2 regions of the Mycolicibacterium litorale genome follow, and region 2 is predicted to be linked to the other one. Evidence: riboswitches for the same ligand, from Rfam matches in the RefSeq annotation. Region 2 holds a riboswitch; the other holds the start of a gene.
The links. A riboswitch is a leader RNA that binds a small molecule or an ion and turns the genes downstream of it on or off. The one in region 2 is predicted to bind glycine.
Positions count from the first base shown of each region.

Region 1 (4,209 bases), 2.6 Mb from region 2:
AGTAAATCCTCTAGGTATTCAGCACTCGACCAGGTTCACCGATACGTTGACGGCGAGGCCCCCGGTCGAGGTCTCCTTGTACCGGGAGTGCATGTCGGCGCCCGTGGTGCGCATCGTCTCGATGACCTGGTCCAGGCTCACGCGGTGGGTCCCGTCGCCGCGCAGCGCCATGCGCGCGGCGTTGATCGCCTTGCCGGCCGAGATGGCATTGCGCTCGATGCACGGGATCTGCACCAGCCCCGCGATGGGGTCACACGTCAGCCCCAGGCTGTGTTCCATCGCGATCTCCGCGGCGTTCTCCACCTGATGGGGCGTGCCGCCCAGCACTTCGGCCAACCCGGCGGCGGCCATCGCGGCCGCCGAGCCGACCTCGCCCTGACAGCCGACCTCGGCGCCGGAGATCGAGGCGCGCTCCTTGAACAGCGACCCGATGGCGCCCGCGGTCAGCAGGAACCGGACGGCTGTGTCGTCCGGATTCTCCGTGCCGGCCCGGGTGTAGTGCACCGCGTAGTGCATGACGGCCGGCACGATGCCGGCAGCGCCGTTGGTGGGTGCGGTGACGACGCGTCCGCCGGTCGCGTTCTCCTCATTGACCGCGAGTGCAACGAGATTGACCCAGTCCTCGGCGAATTCCGGTCGGCGTTCCGGGTCCTCGGCGCGAAGGCGCTCGTACCACGACTTGGCGCGACGCCGGACCCCGAGCGCGCCCGGGAGCAGGCCGTCGCGGCGGATGCTGCGCTGCTCACACTCCACCATGACGTCGCGGATGTCTAGCAACCTGGACCGGATCTCACCCCTTGTGCGGCTGTAGGTTTCGTTGCGGAGCACGACCTCGCTGATCGGGATGTCCAGGCGGTCGCAGATGCCGAGCAGTTCGGCACCCGAGCCGTAGGGCAGCGGTACCGGTCGCGCGGTGTGGCGGTCGTCGTGGGCCGAACCCTCGGTGACGACGAACCCGCCGCCGACGGAGAAGTAGGTCTCGGCGGCCAGCACGTCGCCGCGCGCGTCGAGAGCGGTGAAGCGCATCCCGTTGCTGTGCGTGGGCAGCACGGTTGCGGGATGGAGGGCGATGTCGCGTTCGCGCAGCCGCACGGGCACGGTCGCGTCCACTCTGACGACCCCGGTCTGCTCGATCTCGCGGGCCCGCGATTCCTTGTGCCGCGTGGGAATCGTCTCGGGTCGGCAGCCCTCCAGTCCCAGCAGGATGGCCGCCATCGTGCCGTGCCCCGCGCCGGTGGCGGCCAGCGACCCGTAGAGGTCGACGCGCATGCCGGCGAGTGCCCCCAGCCGGCCTCCGTCCCGCAGCATGCCGACGAACTGATTGGCCGCGCGCATCGGTCCGACCGTGTGAGAACTCGACGGGCCGATGCCTATCGAGAACAGGTCGAACACGCTGACGGTCATGACGAGGCTTCGTTCGCTTCGGCGTATTCCGCGGCGGTCAGCAGCGGACCGACCGCGGTCACGTCGACCGTGAAGAGCCATCCCGCGCCGTAGGGGTCGGCGGACACCAGGCCGGGGTCCTCGACCGCGGCGGTGTTGATCTCGGTGATGGTTCCGGTCACCGGGGCGACCAGGTCGGACACCGACTTGGTGGACTCCACCTCACCGCAGGCCGCTCCGGCGGTGACCTCGGCGCCCACCTCCGGCAGGTCGAGGAACACCAGGTCGCCGAGTGCTTCGGCGGCCACCCGGGTGATACCGACTCGGACGGGGTCGACGGGCACCTCCGCGGAAGTGAGGGTCACCCACTCGTGGTCGGCGCTGTACAGACGGTCGACGGGAAGCTCGGTGGTGGTCACGGTGATGTCCACCCGGCGAGGTCGGTGAACGTGGCGACGAGTGCGGGACATCGGGACATGAGGGCAGCTCCAGGGTTCGAGAGCCCGGACCACACCGGGCTGGCGCCCTCCCCGCTCTGTCCGGGAACCTGAGAGTCTGAGACGCCGCAGCGGCGTCGTACACCTTCGGTCAGACCGGTCGTGCGACCGGTCTAGTCTCCAGAGTTGCCTCGGCGTCGCGGTACTGGGGCCTGAGAGATTCCCGGGGAGGAGATTGCTCCTACGGCGCCTCGAATTCGAGGTTCTCCCACAACGCTTCAACGGCGTATTCAGTTCGTTGAGTCCACAACATACACACCCGCTCGATCGTCGGCTACCCCCCGATGAAGCTCCACGCGCCGGAGACGACCGAGACGGCGACCGACGCCACGGCGATGGCGATGCCCGCCGCCACGAGAGCGAATTCGGGTGCACCGAAGGTGGACGGACGCGCCCATGTGCGGCCGGGGTAGGCGCCGAATCCCCGCGCTTCCATCGCGGTTGCCAGTTTGGAGCCGCGGCGCAGCGCGAAGACCAGCAAGGCGAACGCCTGACCCAGCGCTCGCCGCAGCCGGGCGTGGTCGGCGACGCCCCGCGCCCTGCGCGCGTAGCCCAGGTACCGCCAGTCCTCCCGCAGCAACCCGACGAGGCGCATTCCGGCCAGCGCGCCGACGACGAATCGCGAGGGCAGCCGCAGGATCTGACCCAGCCCGTCCGCCAGTTCGGTCGGCTGCACGTCGAGGAACAGGAACACCGACGGCAGGGCGATCGCCAGCACACGCAGGAACATGGCCAGCGCCAGCGCGATGGAGCCGTCACTGACGTTGATCAGCAGGAAATGCCAGTGCACGGTGCCGCCGACCTCGCCGTAGAGCAGGTTGGTGAGGGCGGTCAGGCCGGCCGCGACCGTGATGAGACCACCCCGAATCAGGAAGGGCCGCAACCGAACCCCGAGCGCGACGAACAGCGGTATCTCGAGCACGAGCGCGGTGAGAGCCGAAACCCAGTCGACACTCAATACGAGCGCGACGGCGATCACCGCCGCGGTCAGCAGCCGCGCGACCGGGTTCACCGAACGGCGGGCGTCGACGCTCATAGTGCGGTGCTCGGTGAGCCGACGGCGGCGAGCGGGAGCTCGATGCGGTCGTCGGCGAGGAGTTCGACGAATTCGGCGTCGTGGGTGACGGCGACCACCGCGGTGCCGTCGTCGGCGATCTCGGCGAGCAGGTGGATCAGCTCCGCCCAGGTGCGGCGGTCCTGACCGAACGTCGGTTCATCGAGGACGATGACACCCGGCCGCGTCATCAGCACGGTGGCCACCGACAGCCGGCGCTTCTCTCCGCCGGAGAGCGTGTACGGGCTCTGGTCGGCCAGGTGGGCGAGACGGAGCCGCTCGAGCAGGGCGTCGCCCAGTGCGGCCGTCTCTACCGGGTCACGTTTGAGTGCTCTTGGGCCGAGGGTGATTTCGTCGCGCACGGTACCGGCCAGGAACTGATGTTCGGGGTCCTGGAAGACGCTCGTGATCCGGGTGAGGAGCTCCTTGGAGCGCCAGCGGACCGGTTGCCGGTTCTTCGCCGACGGGGCGAAGGCGGCCGCGGCTTCGAAGGTGCCGCCGAGTGGTGGCAGCAGTCCACCGACGGTCAGCGCGAGGGTTGACTTGCCCGAGCCGTTCGGTCCGGTGACCGCGGTGATTCGGCCGCGCCGCAGATCGAAGCCCAGCCCGTCGTGCAGGGCCGGACCCGGACGGTAACCGACCGCCAGATCTCCGGCGGTCAGCAGCGGTTCGGCGCACGCGGGAGGAGTACGGGTGATGACCGGGACAGGACCGTCGGGCACCCAGATGCCAGCCTCGAGCAGTCGTGCGCTCTCCCGCCGCACCGTCTGTTCCGGTGAGCCGTCGGCGACGATGCCGCCGTTCTCACCCAGGACGATGACCCGGTCGATGACCGGCAGCCAGACCTTCGTGCGGTGTTCGACGACGACGACCGTGGCGCCGGTCAGGTCGGCCGCGGCGGTGACGGCGTCGCGCACCTCGGCGACGCCGTCGGGGTCGAGGTTGGCGGTGGGCTCGTCGAGCAGGATGAGACCCGGGTGCATCGCCAGCACACCGGCCAGGGCGAGGCGTTGCTTCTGCCCGCCCGACAGGTGCGCGGTGTCCTGGGTGAGCGGCAGGGTCAGCCCGACCGCGCGCAGCGCATCGTGCACACGCGGCCAGATCGCCGCGCGGGGGACGCGGAAGTTCTCCATGCCGAACGCGACATCGTCGCCGACGCGGGACAGGATGACCTGGGAGTCGGGATCCTGCAGCACCATCCCGATCCGGGAGCGCTGGTCGGCCGGTCGCACGCCGTCGACCAGCAGCCGTCCTGTCTGCCGGCCGTCCTCGGCA
Region 1 covers NZ_AP022586.1:4,483,125-4,487,333, forward strand. The annotation lists gene G6N30_RS21345 (L-serine ammonia-lyase) at 19-1,404, opposite strand; gene gcvH (glycine cleavage system protein GcvH) at 1,401-1,802, opposite strand; glycine riboswitch at 2,011-2,101, opposite strand; gene G6N30_RS21355 (energy-coupling factor transporter transmembrane component T family protein) at 2,155-2,916, opposite strand; gene G6N30_RS21360 (ABC transporter ATP-binding protein) at 2,913-4,209, opposite strand, start outside.
Region 1: another riboswitch for glycine. It lies ahead of gcvH (glycine cleavage system protein GcvH); the one in region 2 lies ahead of gcvP (aminomethyl-transferring glycine dehydrogenase).

Region 2 (4,209 bases):
CACCGAGCTGGTGCGCGGCTACGAGCGTTCGACCGCAACGGAATTCGAAGGCAGACTGCTCGACGGACTGGGCGCCGCGCTGGCCGCCGGTGGGGAGGAGGGCCCTGTCCACGCGGCCGGCCTGCTGGTCTACCGCGAAGTGGAGTGGCCGGAGACCACACTGCGGGTCGACTGGGCCGACGATCCGTACGAAGCGTTGTGCGCGCTGTGGGATGTCTGGGCGCCCCAGCGCGACGACTACGTCCGGCGGGCGCTGGATCCCGCGGCGGCACCGTCGTTCGGAGCGCCCGGTGACCTCTGACCCCGCGCAGCACCGGGACGCCACGGCGCGCCGCAAGCGGGCCGCGCAGGAGTGTCTCGACCGCCGCTGGGACACGATCCGCGAGATCAGCACCGGCCTGCACGCCGACCCGGAGACCGCGTGGCACGAGGTGCGCGCCCATCGCCGGCTCACCGCGCTGCTCGCATCCGAGGGATTCACCGTCGACCCGAGGGCCGGAGGCCTCGACACCGCCTTCCGCGCCACCGCCGGCTCCGGGCCCGTCCACGTGGCGTTCGTCGCGGAGTACGACGCTCTGCCCGGGCTCGGCCACGCCTGCGGCCACAACCTGATCGCGGCGGCCTCGGTCGGCGCGGCGCTGATGGTGCGCGCCGCCGAGGACGCGGTGCCGGGGGCGGGGCTCACGGTGCACGTCATCGGCACACCGGCCGAGGAGGGCGGCGGCGGCAAGATCCTGATGCTCGAGGCCGGACAGTTCGCCGACATCGATGCGGCGATGATGATGCACCCCGGGCCGGCCGACGCCGCGCGCGCCGAGCCGTTCGCCGTCGCGCACTGGGAGGTCACCTACCGGGGTGTCGGTGCGCACGCCGCGGCATACCCGCATCTGGGGGTCAACGCCGCTGACGGGTTCACCGTCGCCCAGGTCGCGATCGGACTCCTGCGTCAGCACCTGCCGCCGACCGTGCGGGTGCACGGAGTGGTCACCGAGGCGGGAACGGCGCCCAACGCGGTGCCCGACCTCGCGACGGGCCGCTGGTACGTGCGGGCGGCAAGCCTGTCCGAACTCGACGACGTCGAGCGGCGAATACGGGCCTGTTTCACCGCGGGCGCCACCGCCACCGGATGCGAACTGCGGATTCGCGACGAATCGCCCCGCTATTCGGAGTTCCGTACCGACGAGCAGCTGCTCGGCTGGTTCGTCGACAACGCCGCGGCCCTTGGCCGGGACATGACCTCGCCGCCGCCGGACGGCGCGGCGGCGATGAGGACGGCGTCGACGGACATGGGCAACGTGTCCCAGCACGTCCGGGCCATCCACCCGTACCTCGGCATCGGCTCGCTGCCTGCGGTCAACCACCAGCGCGCGTTCGCCGACGCGGCGGTCGGACCGCTGGCCGAGCGGGCGCTGCGCGACGGCGCGACGGCGCTGGCATGGACGGCGATCGACTTCGCCGCGCATGCTGCCGCGACCTCGCGGTGCACCCACTCGGATCGAGCCCGCTAAACTGGTGCCTGCATCGCCCGTGTGCGGGAGAGCTCCGTGACCGCCAGTCACGGGCGCCGAAGGAGCAACACCTCTCCGTCAACCTCTCAGGCACCCAGGACCGCGCACGGTTTCGATGCCTCTGGAAAGCGGTGGACCAGCGGTCCACCCGCCCATGGGGAAAGGCACGGATCCCGACGGCGTCGGACCGCGCTGAATCTCTCAGGCGCCCGCCCGGGTCGACGACAGAGGGAGAGGGATCGTCCAGCGGTTCTGCGCCCGGTAGGAGATCTCACCCGTGCTCGATGCTCATCAGCCCCGTTTCGCCGACCGGCACATCGGTCCCGACTCCGACGCCGTCGCGGTCATGCTCGACACGATCGGCGTGGCGACCCTCGACGACCTCGCCGCCAAGGCCCTGCCGGCCAACATCCTCGACGCGCTGTCGGCCGACGGAGTCGCGCCCGGCCTGGAGTCGCTGCCTGCCCCCGCGTCCGAGGCCGAGGCGCTGGCCGAACTGCGCGCGCTGGCCGAGTCGAACACCGTCGCGGTGTCGATGATCGGCCAGGGGTACTTCGACACCCTCACCCCGCCGGTGTTGCGCCGCAACATCCTGGAGAACCCGGCCTGGTACACCGCCTATACGCCGTATCAGCCCGAGATCAGCCAGGGCCGTCTCGAGGCGCTGCTGAACTTCCAGACCATGGTGTGCGACCTGACCGGCCTCGAAGTGGCGAATGCGTCGATGCTCGACGAGGCCACCGCGGCTGCCGAGGCCATGACGCTGATGCAGCGCGCCGGCCGCAGCACGTCGACTCGCCTGGCCGTCGACGCCGACGTGTACCGCCAGACCGCAGCCGTCCTGGCCACCCGCGCCCGCCCGCTCGGGATCGAGATCGTGACCGCCGACCTGCGCCAGGGCCTGCCCGAGGGCGACTTCTTCGGGGTGATCGTCCAGCTGCCCGGCGCGAGCGGTGCCCTCGTCGACTGGGCGCCGCTGGTCGCCGAGGCGCACGAGCGCGGTGCCCTCGTCGCGGTGGGCGCTGACCTGCTCGCGATGACCATCGTCACCCCACCGGGCGAGTACGACGCCGACGTCGCCTTCGGCAGCACCCAGCGGTTCGGTGTGCCGATGGGATTCGGCGGTCCGCACGCCGGCTACCTCGCCGTCCACACCAAGCACGCCCGGCAGCTGCCCGGCCGTCTGGTCGGGGTGTCGGTGGACGCCGACGGCGCGCCGGCGTACCGGCTCGCGTTGCAGACGCGAGAACAGCACATCCGCCGGGACAAGGCGACCAGCAACATCTGCACCGCGCAGGTGCTGCTGGCGGTCATGGCGGCCATGTACGCCAGCTATCACGGTGCCGAGGGGCTGACCTCGATCGCCCGCCGCGTGCACGGGCACGCCCGTGCGGTCGCCACCGGTCTGGCGCAGGCCGGTGTGGAGGTGGTGCACGACGCGTTCTTCGACACCGTGCTGGCCCGCGTGCCCGGCCGCGCCGCCGAGATCCGCGATACCGCCAAGTCGCACGGGATCAACCTCTGGTTGGTCGACGCCGACCACGTCTCCGTGGCGTGTGATGAGGCGACCACCGCGGACCACGTCGCCGCGGTGCTGGCCGCGTTCGGCGCCACCCGCGGTGGCCAGCCGTTCACCGGTCCCGAGATCGCCACGCGCACTTCGCCTTTCCTCACCCACCCGGCGTTCACCCGGTACCGCACCGAAACCGAGATGATGCGTTACCTGCGGTCGTTGGCGGACAAGGACATCGCGCTGGACCGCAGCATGATTCCGCTGGGTTCGTGCACGATGAAGCTCAACGCCGCCGCCGAGATGGAGCCGATCACCTGGCCGGAGTTCGCCAGGCAGCATCCGTTCGCCCCTGAGGGTGACGCCCCGGGCCTGCGCCGGCTGATCGCCGATCTGCAGACCTGGCTCACCGGCATCACCGGCTATGACGAGATCTCGTTGCAGCCCAACGCCGGATCGCAGGGCGAGTACGCCGGACTGTTGGCGATCAAGGCCTACCACGAGGCCAACGGCGCCCCCGAGCGCGACGTGTGCCTGATCCCGTCGAGCGCCCACGGCACGAACGCCGCGTCCGCGGCGCTGGCCGGGATGCGGGTCGTGGTGGTGGCGTGCCGCGCCAACGGCGACGTCGACCTGGACGATCTGCGCGCCAAGGTCACCGAGAACGCCGACCGGCTGGCCGCGCTGATGATCACCTACCCGTCCACCCACGGCGTGTACGAGCACGACGTCGCGGACATCTGCGCGGCCGTGCACGATGCGGGCGGGCAGGTCTACGTCGACGGCGCGAACCTCAACGCCCTGGTCGGGCTCGCCCGCCCGGGCCGCTTCGGCGGCGACGTCAGCCACCTCAACCTGCACAAGACGTTCTGCATCCCGCACGGCGGCGGCGGGCCGGGTGTCGGCCCCGTCGCGGTCCGTGCTCACCTCGCGCCGTACCTGCCGGGTCATCCGCTCGCCGCGGAACTGGGTGACGACTACACCGTGTCGGCCGCCCCGTACGGTTCCGCGTCGATCCTGCCGATCACCTGGATGTACATCCGGATGATGGGCGCGCCCGGTCTGCGCGCGGCCTCGCTGACGGCGATCGCCTCGGCGAACTACGTGGCCCGCCGCCTCGACGAGTACTACCCGGTGCTGTACACCGGCGAGAACGGCATGGTCGCCCACGAGTGCATCCTGGACCTGCGC
Region 2 covers NZ_AP022586.1:1,551,389-1,555,597, forward strand. The annotation lists gene G6N30_RS07285 (DUF1028 domain-containing protein) at 1-301, shown strand, start outside; gene G6N30_RS07290 (M20 family metallopeptidase) at 291-1,508, shown strand; glycine riboswitch at 1,523-1,621, shown strand; gene gcvP (aminomethyl-transferring glycine dehydrogenase) at 1,786-4,209, shown strand, end outside.